2 regions of the Priestia sp. JSM ZJ58 genome follow, and region 1 is predicted to be linked to the other one. Evidence: predicted binding sites of a transcription regulator. Region 1 holds the regulator's gene; the other holds the start of a gene.
What was found. The regulator Rex, encoded in region 1, represses fermentation and respiration genes when NADH is low (regulators of the CRP and FNR family bind a similar motif). The targets are predictions, from matches to a motif close to TTGTGAAATATTTCACAA.
Positions count from the first base shown of each region.

Region 2: a site for Rex is predicted at 1,340-1,357, ahead of ACH6EI_RS22915 (cytochrome ubiquinol oxidase subunit I). Genes of this name have one in related genera too.

Region 1 is NZ_JBISEM010000012.1:4,019-8,769, reverse strand. Features, by position in the region: gene ACH6EI_RS27275 (CPBP family intramembrane glutamic endopeptidase) at 169-897, shown strand; gene ACH6EI_RS27270 (YdiK family protein) at 894-1,121, shown strand; gene tatC (twin-arginine translocase subunit TatC) at 1,148-1,903, opposite strand; gene tatA (twin-arginine translocase TatA/TatE family subunit) at 1,919-2,104, opposite strand; gene ACH6EI_RS27255 (redox-sensing transcriptional repressor Rex) at 2,158-2,796, opposite strand; gene ACH6EI_RS27250 (ABC-F family ATP-binding cassette domain-containing protein) at 3,255-4,751, shown strand, end outside.
Region 2 is NZ_JBISEM010000002.1:303,694-308,444, reverse strand. Features, by position in the region: gene ACH6EI_RS22925 (threonine/serine exporter family protein) at 1-699, shown strand, start outside; gene ACH6EI_RS22920 (threonine/serine exporter family protein) at 714-1,169, shown strand; gene ACH6EI_RS22915 (cytochrome ubiquinol oxidase subunit I) at 1,470-2,876, shown strand; gene cydB (cytochrome d ubiquinol oxidase subunit II) at 2,863-3,879, shown strand; gene cydD (thiol reductant ABC exporter subunit CydD) at 3,879-4,751, shown strand, end outside.

The DNA.
Region 1 (4,751 bases):
TACGACAACTACATATAATAGTCTTAGATTTCGACGATTTTGAGAAATAAAGCATTCTTTTCTCTGTTCAATAATATGTATGTTACAATACGAGCAAGAAGAAATTACTAACTTTACAGTACTTCTTCGACATATATACATAAAAACCTTTTAAAGGAGTATAGAAGATTGGAAAAACGTTATTGGTATGTTATCCTCACCTACATCCTTATGCAGTTTTCAGGAGTTGTTGGTATACCGCTGTTAAAATTAACAGGAATATTTGATGACTATCCAGTTCGAACAGCGAATGTCATGCTTTTGACTTATTGGACTATCATTAGCTTTATCCTTGGTTTACTTATTGTCTTACTGCTGCTGCGCCGTGACATGTCCATGCGTATAGAACATGCTGGAAAAACGATTGCTGTTGTCTGGTCAGTCCTTGGGGTGTTTCTCGCTATGGCTGGTCAAGCTGTAGCAGGTATGATTGAGCACGCTCTTGGCATTACCCAAGTATCTGAAAACACACAAAATATTGTTAATCTTGTTAAAGCAACGCCTTTCCTTATTGTCGTTACGTCTGTTATTGGACCAATACTAGAAGAGATTATTTTCCGAAAGATTATTTTTGGTTCTCTTCACAAACGATACAATTTCTTTATCTCTGCATTTATTAGTTCCCTTATTTTCGCTGCGGTACACTGGGATTTTAAACATTTACTTGTGTATACAGCTATGGGATTTGTATTTGCATTCCTTTATGCAAGGACGAGACTAATTGTTGTACCTATTATTGCTCATGTTTTGATGAATACAATTGTTATTTTATCTCAAACTATTTTTGCAGATAAAATTATAGAAATGCAAAAACAAGCAGAACAAATGCAGTTCATTTTTGGAGGCATGTTTTTATGAAGAATATCCCTTTAACACGAGGGTTTATTTATATTATTATGGGGATTTTATTCACCTACTTGGCAATTCAAAATGCCCAGGAAACCGTCTGGAATTTCCCCACAATCTTATTTGCACTCGTAGCCGCATTCGATTTCAGGTTTGCGGTTCGCATCTTTATCTTGCACTACAAAATTAAAAAATTGCAGCAGCAATATAAAAATCAAGATGATTCATCCAAATAAAAAAACCACTGTTTCAGTGGTTTTTTTTACATACTAACATCTTCTCTTTCTTGCTCTGCCCTTGCCTTTAACACTTTGCGATACGAAATGCGGGAAATAATGATGCTGATTTCATACAAAATTAAGAGCGGCACTGTCACCATCATGTGCGAGAGCAATTCCGGTGGTGTAATAAGTGCGGCAATAACTAGCAGTACGAAATAGGCATATTTTCGAATTTGAGATAAAAACATAGGCGTTATAATTCCTAAACGCGTCAAAAACATAACGACGACAGGAAGCTGAAACAACAAGCCAAAAGGCAGTGTGAGCTGCATTAAAAAAGAAAAGTATTCATTAATGCCAATCACTTGGTTTACATTCAGCTCATCAGAAACGCGCGTCATAAAATCAACGACAAATGGAAACAACACAAAATAAGAAAAAGAGACACCGCCAATAAAGAGAAAAATGGAAACAGGAATATATCCAAGCGTTACCTTACGCTCTTTTTCATATAAACCAGGACTAATAAATGCCCAAAGTTGATACAGTGCAACAGGAGCTGCAAGTACACAGCCGATAATAACAGCAAATTGCATATAAATCTTAACTGGATCTGTTAACCGAAATGCATTCATCGTTAAATTCTTTGCCTCATCAGCATGCTGTAAATAGACAATAACCTTATCCGCTATAAAAAAGCCGCCAATTGTGGCAATCACAAAGAAAAATAAAACAATTAAAATGCGTTTTCGCAGCTCTCCTATATGATCATATATTGACATTTCTTGTTCGGTCATACTATGATCACCCTTTTACTCTTTGTCATCTACTTGACGCTGTTTATCTTTTTCACGATCTTCTGATGCACCGCTAGCGGCATGCTTAAACTCTCTAAGCGTTTGGCCCACTGATCTTCCTAGCTCCGGTAACCGTTTCGGTCCAAAAATAAGCAGTGCTACAATCGCAATAATAATCCAACTGCCTGCTCCAATCCCCATATTCCCACTCTCCTTATTAATTTAGACTTAAGGAAATCGTAACACAGTCCGCCTTATTCAACAGGATAATTTTTCAAAAAGTAGACGAGCGACTGTAATTCTACAGCAAGATCAATATGATGGAGTCGAATCTCATCCGGTACGTTTAAGCGTGCAGGAGTAAAGTTTAAAATTCCTTTAATTCCGCAACTCACTAAACGATCAGTAATTTGCTGAGCAACAGTGGCAGGAACGGTTAAAATCGCTACTGAGATGTCATCACTCATATAATCTTCCAATTGGTCAAGATGATAAACCGGCACGTCGCCTACTTTCGTACCTACTTTATCTTCTATCACATCAAAAGCGCACTCAATTTTGGTGTTATTATTTTTAATAAAATTATAATTTAAAAAGGCCGTTCCTAGATTCCCTACGCCAATCAGTGCTACTTTCGTTACTTCATCTTGGTCTAACGTTTTACGGAAAAATGTAAGTAAATAATTCACATTGTAGCCGTATCCCTTTTTTCCTAATGCACCAAAGTAAGAAAAGTCCCGACGAATAGTAGCAGAATCCACTTTCACTGCCTCACTTAACTCCGCTGACGACACACGCTGTTTACCAGAAGCATGCAAATTTTTCAAAAAACGATAATAAAGCGGCAATCGTTTAGCCGTTGCTTGTGGTATTTTTAATTGTTCAGTGTTCACGTTGTACCCCCTCAGTTCATGTATGTCATTGCTAACATTTTCAAGTCATATTGCATTACCTTTCACAAAGCATCAACCGCTTTGAGGTAGCGCTTCCAATTCTCTCTCTTTTCTCTTGTTTTATATATACTCCGCTTCACACCTCGACGGCTTTTGTCTATTCAGCACTCCTTAAAGTCGGTATGTAGAACGAAGCAATTAGCCCTTCAAAGAATCGGTTTGTTAGTCATGACGGATTTTTTACATCCATCATAGATAAGTTCAGAGATGCACTTATCTCTTATTTTAACATAGTATCCTGTATAAAATGTGCAGGGGAAATCATTTTATTTCATGAATCAAAACATTCGCTTCATCATTTGTCCTTGTCCCTCTACAAATTACAAACGCTTGTAGGAAGAACTTGTAGTTGAAAATATGTTAAAATACACTATGGATATACTACTAGAGGTGAAAAAATGATTATTCTACAATTGAACGGTATTACAAAATACTATGGGGCAGAACCCATTTTATCGAATATAAAGTTAGAAGTACAATCAAAAGACCGCATTGCCCTAGTGGGACGAAACGGTGCTGGTAAATCAACTTTATTAAAAATTATTGCTGAGCAGCTTTCCTATGACAGCGGAGAAATTATTAAACCTAAGGGTGTTTCCATTGATTATATGGGACAAGATACAGTTCTTGAGTCAACACTCTCCATATGGGAAGAAATGATGACTGTCTTTGCTCCATTAAAGAAGATGGAAAAAGAATTACGTACGCTTGAAACGAAGATGGGTGATCCAGACATTTTTAATGATTCAGTTCAATACGAAAAACTAACCAAAGAGTATGATCAGCTTCAAGTAACGTTTAAAGATTTAGGCGGCTATCAATATGAAGCGGATACACGATCTATTCTTCACGGTTTCCGTTTTTCAAACTTTGACTACAGCACCCCTATTTCCTCCTTAAGCGGTGGACAAAAAACGCGCCTGGCTCTTGCAAAACTGCTTTTAACAAAGCCTGATTTGCTTATTCTGGATGAGCCTACCAACCACTTAGATATTGAAACTTTAGCATGGCTGGAACAGTTTCTGCAAGGGTATGAAGGAGCTATTTTAATCGTTTCACATGATCGTTACTTCCTTGATAAAGTCGTAAATCAAGTGTATGAAGTCGTACAAAAAACAACGGTGAAGTACACGGGCAACTACTCTAAATACCTTGTACAAAAAGCAGAGCGATATGAAAAAGAGTTGCGTCAGTACGAAAAGCAGCAAGATGAAGTCGCAAAGCTGAATGATTTTATTCAGCGAAACATCGCCCGCGCATCGACTACAAAACGTGCGCAAAGCAGACGTAAACAGCTCGATCGAATGGAGTTAATAAATCGACCTAACGAAGGCGAAAAATCAGCTAGTTTTTCGTTTGAAATTGAACGTCAAAGCGGAAATGAAGTCTTAAATCTGGAAAATGTGTCTATCGGATATGATGAACACAACTATGTCGTCCAAGAGGCAAACCTTCGCATTAAAAAAGGGGAAAGCCTTGCGTTGGTTGGTCCTAATGGCGTGGGGAAATCAACTTTATTAAAAGGCATTGTGGATAAACTCAGCTTCAAGACTGGAACCATTTCCTTTGGCTCAAATGTAATGGTTGGTTATTACGACCAAGAGCAAGCCAATTTAACGTCTAATAAAACCGTTTTAAATGAACTTTGGGATGACTACCCAGCCAAACCTGAAAAAGAAATCCGTACAGCGCTTGGAAATTTTCTGTTTTCAGGTGATGATGTACTGAAAATCGTTTCCACGCTCAGCGGTGGTGAAAAAGCACGTTTGGCTCTTGCGAAGCTTATGCTTCAAAAAGCTAACTTCTTAATTTTGGATGAACCTACTAACCATCTTGATTTAGATAGCAAACAAGTACTCGAGAATGCGTTAATTGATTACCCAGGGACTCTATTA
Region 2 (4,751 bases), on a different contig from region 1:
ATGTTAGAAAGCGGAGCAGAAACGTATCGAGTAGAAGACACAATGATGCGGATTGCAGCGTCTTACGGTATAAAAAAATCCCACAGCTATGTGACGCCAACAGGGATTATGTTTTCACTTGAAACGAAAGAACCGACGAAAACGAAGTTAATTCGTATTTCCGAACGAACGACCGATTTAAAAAAAGTAACTATGGTAAATAGCGTCTCAAGAACCATCAGTCAAGGAAACATCTCCTTGGAGGAAGCGTATGAAATGCTACAAGAAATTGAAGCAACGAACGTAGCTTTTCCACTATGGGTTCAACTTGCAGCTGCATCCATTTCTAGCGGATGCTTTTTAATCATGTTTCAAGGTTTATGGACGGACTTTATTCCAGCGATGTTTTCAGGAGGTCTCGGATTTTTAACCGTGGTGTATTTCCACCGTCTTATTCCGATTCGCTTTTTTGCTGAGTTTACCGCTTCGTTAGTTATTGGACTTTTATCAGCTCTTTTAGTCGCTTCAGGACTAGGAACGCAAATTGATAAAATTATTATTGGATCCGTTATGCCTCTCGTTCCTGGGTTATCGATTACCAATGCAGTGCGAGATTTAATGGCGGGACATTTACTGTCTGGATTATCAAAAGGAGCAGAAGCGTTTCTGACGGCATTTGCTATTGGTGCAGGTATTGCCATTGTATTTACGCTTCTATAGAAGGGAGGCATCATATGCATATCGTAGAGCAGATAATTACAAGTTTTATTGCTTCAGCAGCGTTTGGGATCATTTTTAATGTTCCACGTGAATCATTATTAAAAAGTGGCTTTGTCGGAATGATTGGCTGGCTCATTTACTATTTGCTAACGTTCTATGGTGTAGATGAAATTCCAAGCACTGTAGCATCGGCCTTTTTTATTGCTATTATTAGTCAAATTTACGCAAAAATTTATCGTACGCCGATCATTATTTTCACCGTAGCAGGTATTATTCCGCTCGTTCCAGGGGGAACAGCATACGATGCCATGCGTAACTTTGTAGAAAATAATTATAATGAAGCGATTAGTCTTGCAGCAAAAGCCTTTATGATTTCAGGTTCAATTGCCATTGGTATTGTATTTTCTGAAGTCATTAACCAAATCATTCGTCAATCTAAATTAAATGCGAAAGCAAAATATCGACCGTAGAGAAGCAAGCTCAAATCAGAGCGTGCTTTTTTTATGAAAAAATAAAGAGATCCTTCCCTTTTTTGTCACAAGAAAGTCACGTTTTAGTCTAAAAACGTTCAAAAAATGTACGTGCACAGCTAAAAAAATAGACTATACTATGTAAATAGAAAGAGAGACATTACACATGTTTGTGAAATGTTGAGCATATTTCTCGAATTGTTATGCTCAATGTTTCACAATATAAGTAAAAGATGCTCAGAAATGAGCAAAGTATCTATGGAAATGATGAATGTTCTTATATATGAAAGGAGAAAGAAGATGGATACAGTCATACTATCACGTATTCAATTTGCATCAACGACGCTGTTTCATTTTATCTTTGTACCGCTGTCTATCGGCCTTGTCTTTTTAGTAGCGATCATGGAAACGATGTACGTAGTAAAAAAAGATGAACAGTATAAAAAGATGGCAAAGTTTTGGGGGCACTTATTCCTGATTAACTTTGCTGTCGGAGTCGTAACAGGTATTTTACAAGAATTTCAGTTTGGCATGAACTGGTCAGAGTACTCAAGATTTGTAGGAGATGTATTCGGTGCGCCGCTCGCTATTGAAGCACTGCTCGCGTTTTTTATGGAGTCCACTTTCCTTGGACTGTGGATTTTCGGGTGGGATCGTTTGCCTAAATGGTTGCACTGTCTATGTATTTGGCTTGTTAGTCTAGGTACTATCTTTTCAGCGTTCTTTATTTTAACGGCTAATTCTTTTATGCAGCATCCGGTCGGAATGGAGCTAAATAATGGCCGTTTAGAAATGAATGACTTCTTTAAATTGTTAACGAACGGTCAGCTGTGGGTCGAATTCCCTCATACAATTTTAGGTTCGTTTGCAACAGGCGCCTTTTTTATCACGGGTGTCAGCGCTGTTATGCTCTTGAAGAAAAAACATGTGGCTTTTGCTAAAAAATCATTTCAAGTTGCTATCCTTGTAGGGCTAGTTTCAGGTGTAGGAATTGCACTATCTGGGCATGAACAGGCCGGATATTTAGTTAAAACACAGCCGATGAAAATGGCCGCAAGTGAAGGATTATGGGAAAACAGCGGAAGTCCAGGTGCTTGGACAGTAACAGCAAATATTCACCCTGATGAAAAGAAAAATACGAGTGAAATCAAAATACCTTACTTATTAAGCTTCTTATCATACGGTAAGTTTTCAGGCTCCGTTCCTGGAATGAACGAGCTGCAGCAGCAGTATACGGCGAAATATGGAGAAGGAAATTATATTCCACCCGTTCGAACAACGTTTTGGAGTTTCCGCATTATGGCTGGTCTAGGTGGCGTATTATGTGCATTAGGCATTTGGGGTACGTATTTGCTTTCTCGTAAAAAACTTCAAGAAAGCAAACTATTTTTACGTATTATGACGATTGCTATCGCCTTTCCATTCCTTGGAAGCTCAGCGGGTTGGATTATGACAGAGATTGGCCGTCAGCCTTGGGTTGTATTTGGCTATATGAAAACCGAAGATGCCGTGTCTCCTGGTGTAACAGCAGGTGAATTGCTATTTTCTATTATCTCGTTTTCGTTCTTTTATTTAATTTTAGCTGTGATTATGGTGTTCTTGTTCGTTAAAGAAATTAAAAAAGGTCCAGATCACGATCACGAAGCACATACAAAAGTAACATCAACTGATCCGTTTACAAAGGAGGGATACAATGTTTTCTCTTAATGAATTCTGGTATTTGCTAGTATCCATTCTGTTTGTTGGTTTTATCTTTTTAGAAGGCTTTGATTTTGGGATTGGAATGGTGTCTCGCTTTTTAGGAAGAAATGACTTAGAGCGACGAGCTTTTATTAATACAATCGGTCCTTTTTGGGATGCAAATGAAGTTTGGTTAATTTCAGCAATCGGTGCTATGTTTGCCGCTTTTCCAAACTGGTATGCAACGCTATTAAGCGGGTCATATGTTCTTTTTGTTCTTCTGTTGCTTTCGCTTATCGGACGCGGTGTAGCATTTGAATTTCGAGGAAAAGTTGAAAAACAAGCGTGGAAAAATGCGTGGGATTGGGTTATCTTCTTTGGAAGTCTTTTTCCACCGCTCATTTTCGGCATCTTATTTTCAGCACTAATGAAAGGATTGCCTGTTGAGCGCAACATGCAAATGAATGCCGGCTTTTCGGATATTGTGAATCTATATACCATAACGGGCGGCGTGACGCTAACGATGCTTTGCTTATGGCACGGACTTATTTTTGCGACGATCCGTACGATGGATGACATTAGAGATCGTTCACGAAAAGTTGCCATGAAGCTTTTGCCTGTTAATGCCTTGCTGCTTCTTATTTTTTCAGGCATGACGTTTTTTGAAACAAATTTATTCAGCAATCATAGCCGCTTGATGCTATACACATTTTTTATCGGTATTTTCGTGTATTTACTAGCAGGATTTTTCCTTACACGGAAAAAAGACGGATGGGCCTTTGCTATGTCTGGCTTAATTTTAATTTTATCAATTTCTTCTATATTTGCAGGATTGTTTCCAACCGTTTTGGTTAGTTCAGTCAATGAAAGCTATAGTTTAACGATTCATAATGCAGCATCAGGGAATTATTCCTTGAAAATTATGTCTTACGCTGCTATTGCGTTACTGCCTTTTGTGTTAGGTTATCAAATTTGGAGCTACTACGTTTTTAGAAAACGTGTAGATCATAAGGAGCATATGGAGTACTAATGGGTAGAAATTTAATGGTTTACAACGGAATAAAAATGGTTCTTGCCGTGTTAATAGGGCTTATTACTATTCAAAGTGTAGCCATTATTTTTCAAGCTAAGTGGCTTGGCGAAGTAATTACTGCTCTTTTTCATGGTGAAAGTTTAACTTCGCAGACAAAAGCAATCGGATTGTTTTTGTCTGCCTTTATGATTCGTCAGATCGTAAGTTTTATAGTGAAAAAAACAGCATATCAATTTGGAGTCAAAACGACTCAGGAACTTCGTTTGACGGTCATGAAAAGCATTTTTGCACTCGGACCGCGCTTTACCAAAAATGAAGGGACAGGAAACTTGGTGACGCTCATCACCACAGGCCTACAGAAGCTTCGCGCTTATCTTGAGCTGTTTTTGCCTAAACTGGCCGCCATCAGCGTTACACCTTGGCTAGTGCTCGCTTTCGTTTGGTATCAAGATCGGCTTTCAGGCATTATTTTGCTTGTAACTATGCCAATTTTAATTTTATTTATGATTTTACTTGGACTGGCTGCCCAGAAAAAAATAGATAGCCAATGGGAGACGTATCATGTGCTGTCCAATCACTTTGTAGATTCGCTTCGAGGATTAGAAACGTTAACATTTCTCGGGAAAAGTAAGGAGCATGCTGAAACGATTGGAAGAGTCAGTGACCGCTATCGAAAAGCGACAATGGGAACGCTCCGAATTGCTTTTTTATCTACGTTTGCTTTAGATTTCTTTACGATGTTATCTGTAGCCATCGTGGCTGTTATGCTCGGTTTGCGGCTAGTGAACGGTTCGATGACGTTAGAGCCTGCACTTATGATTTTATTGCTGGCGCCTGAATACTTCCTGCCGATACGGGAAGTCGGAAAC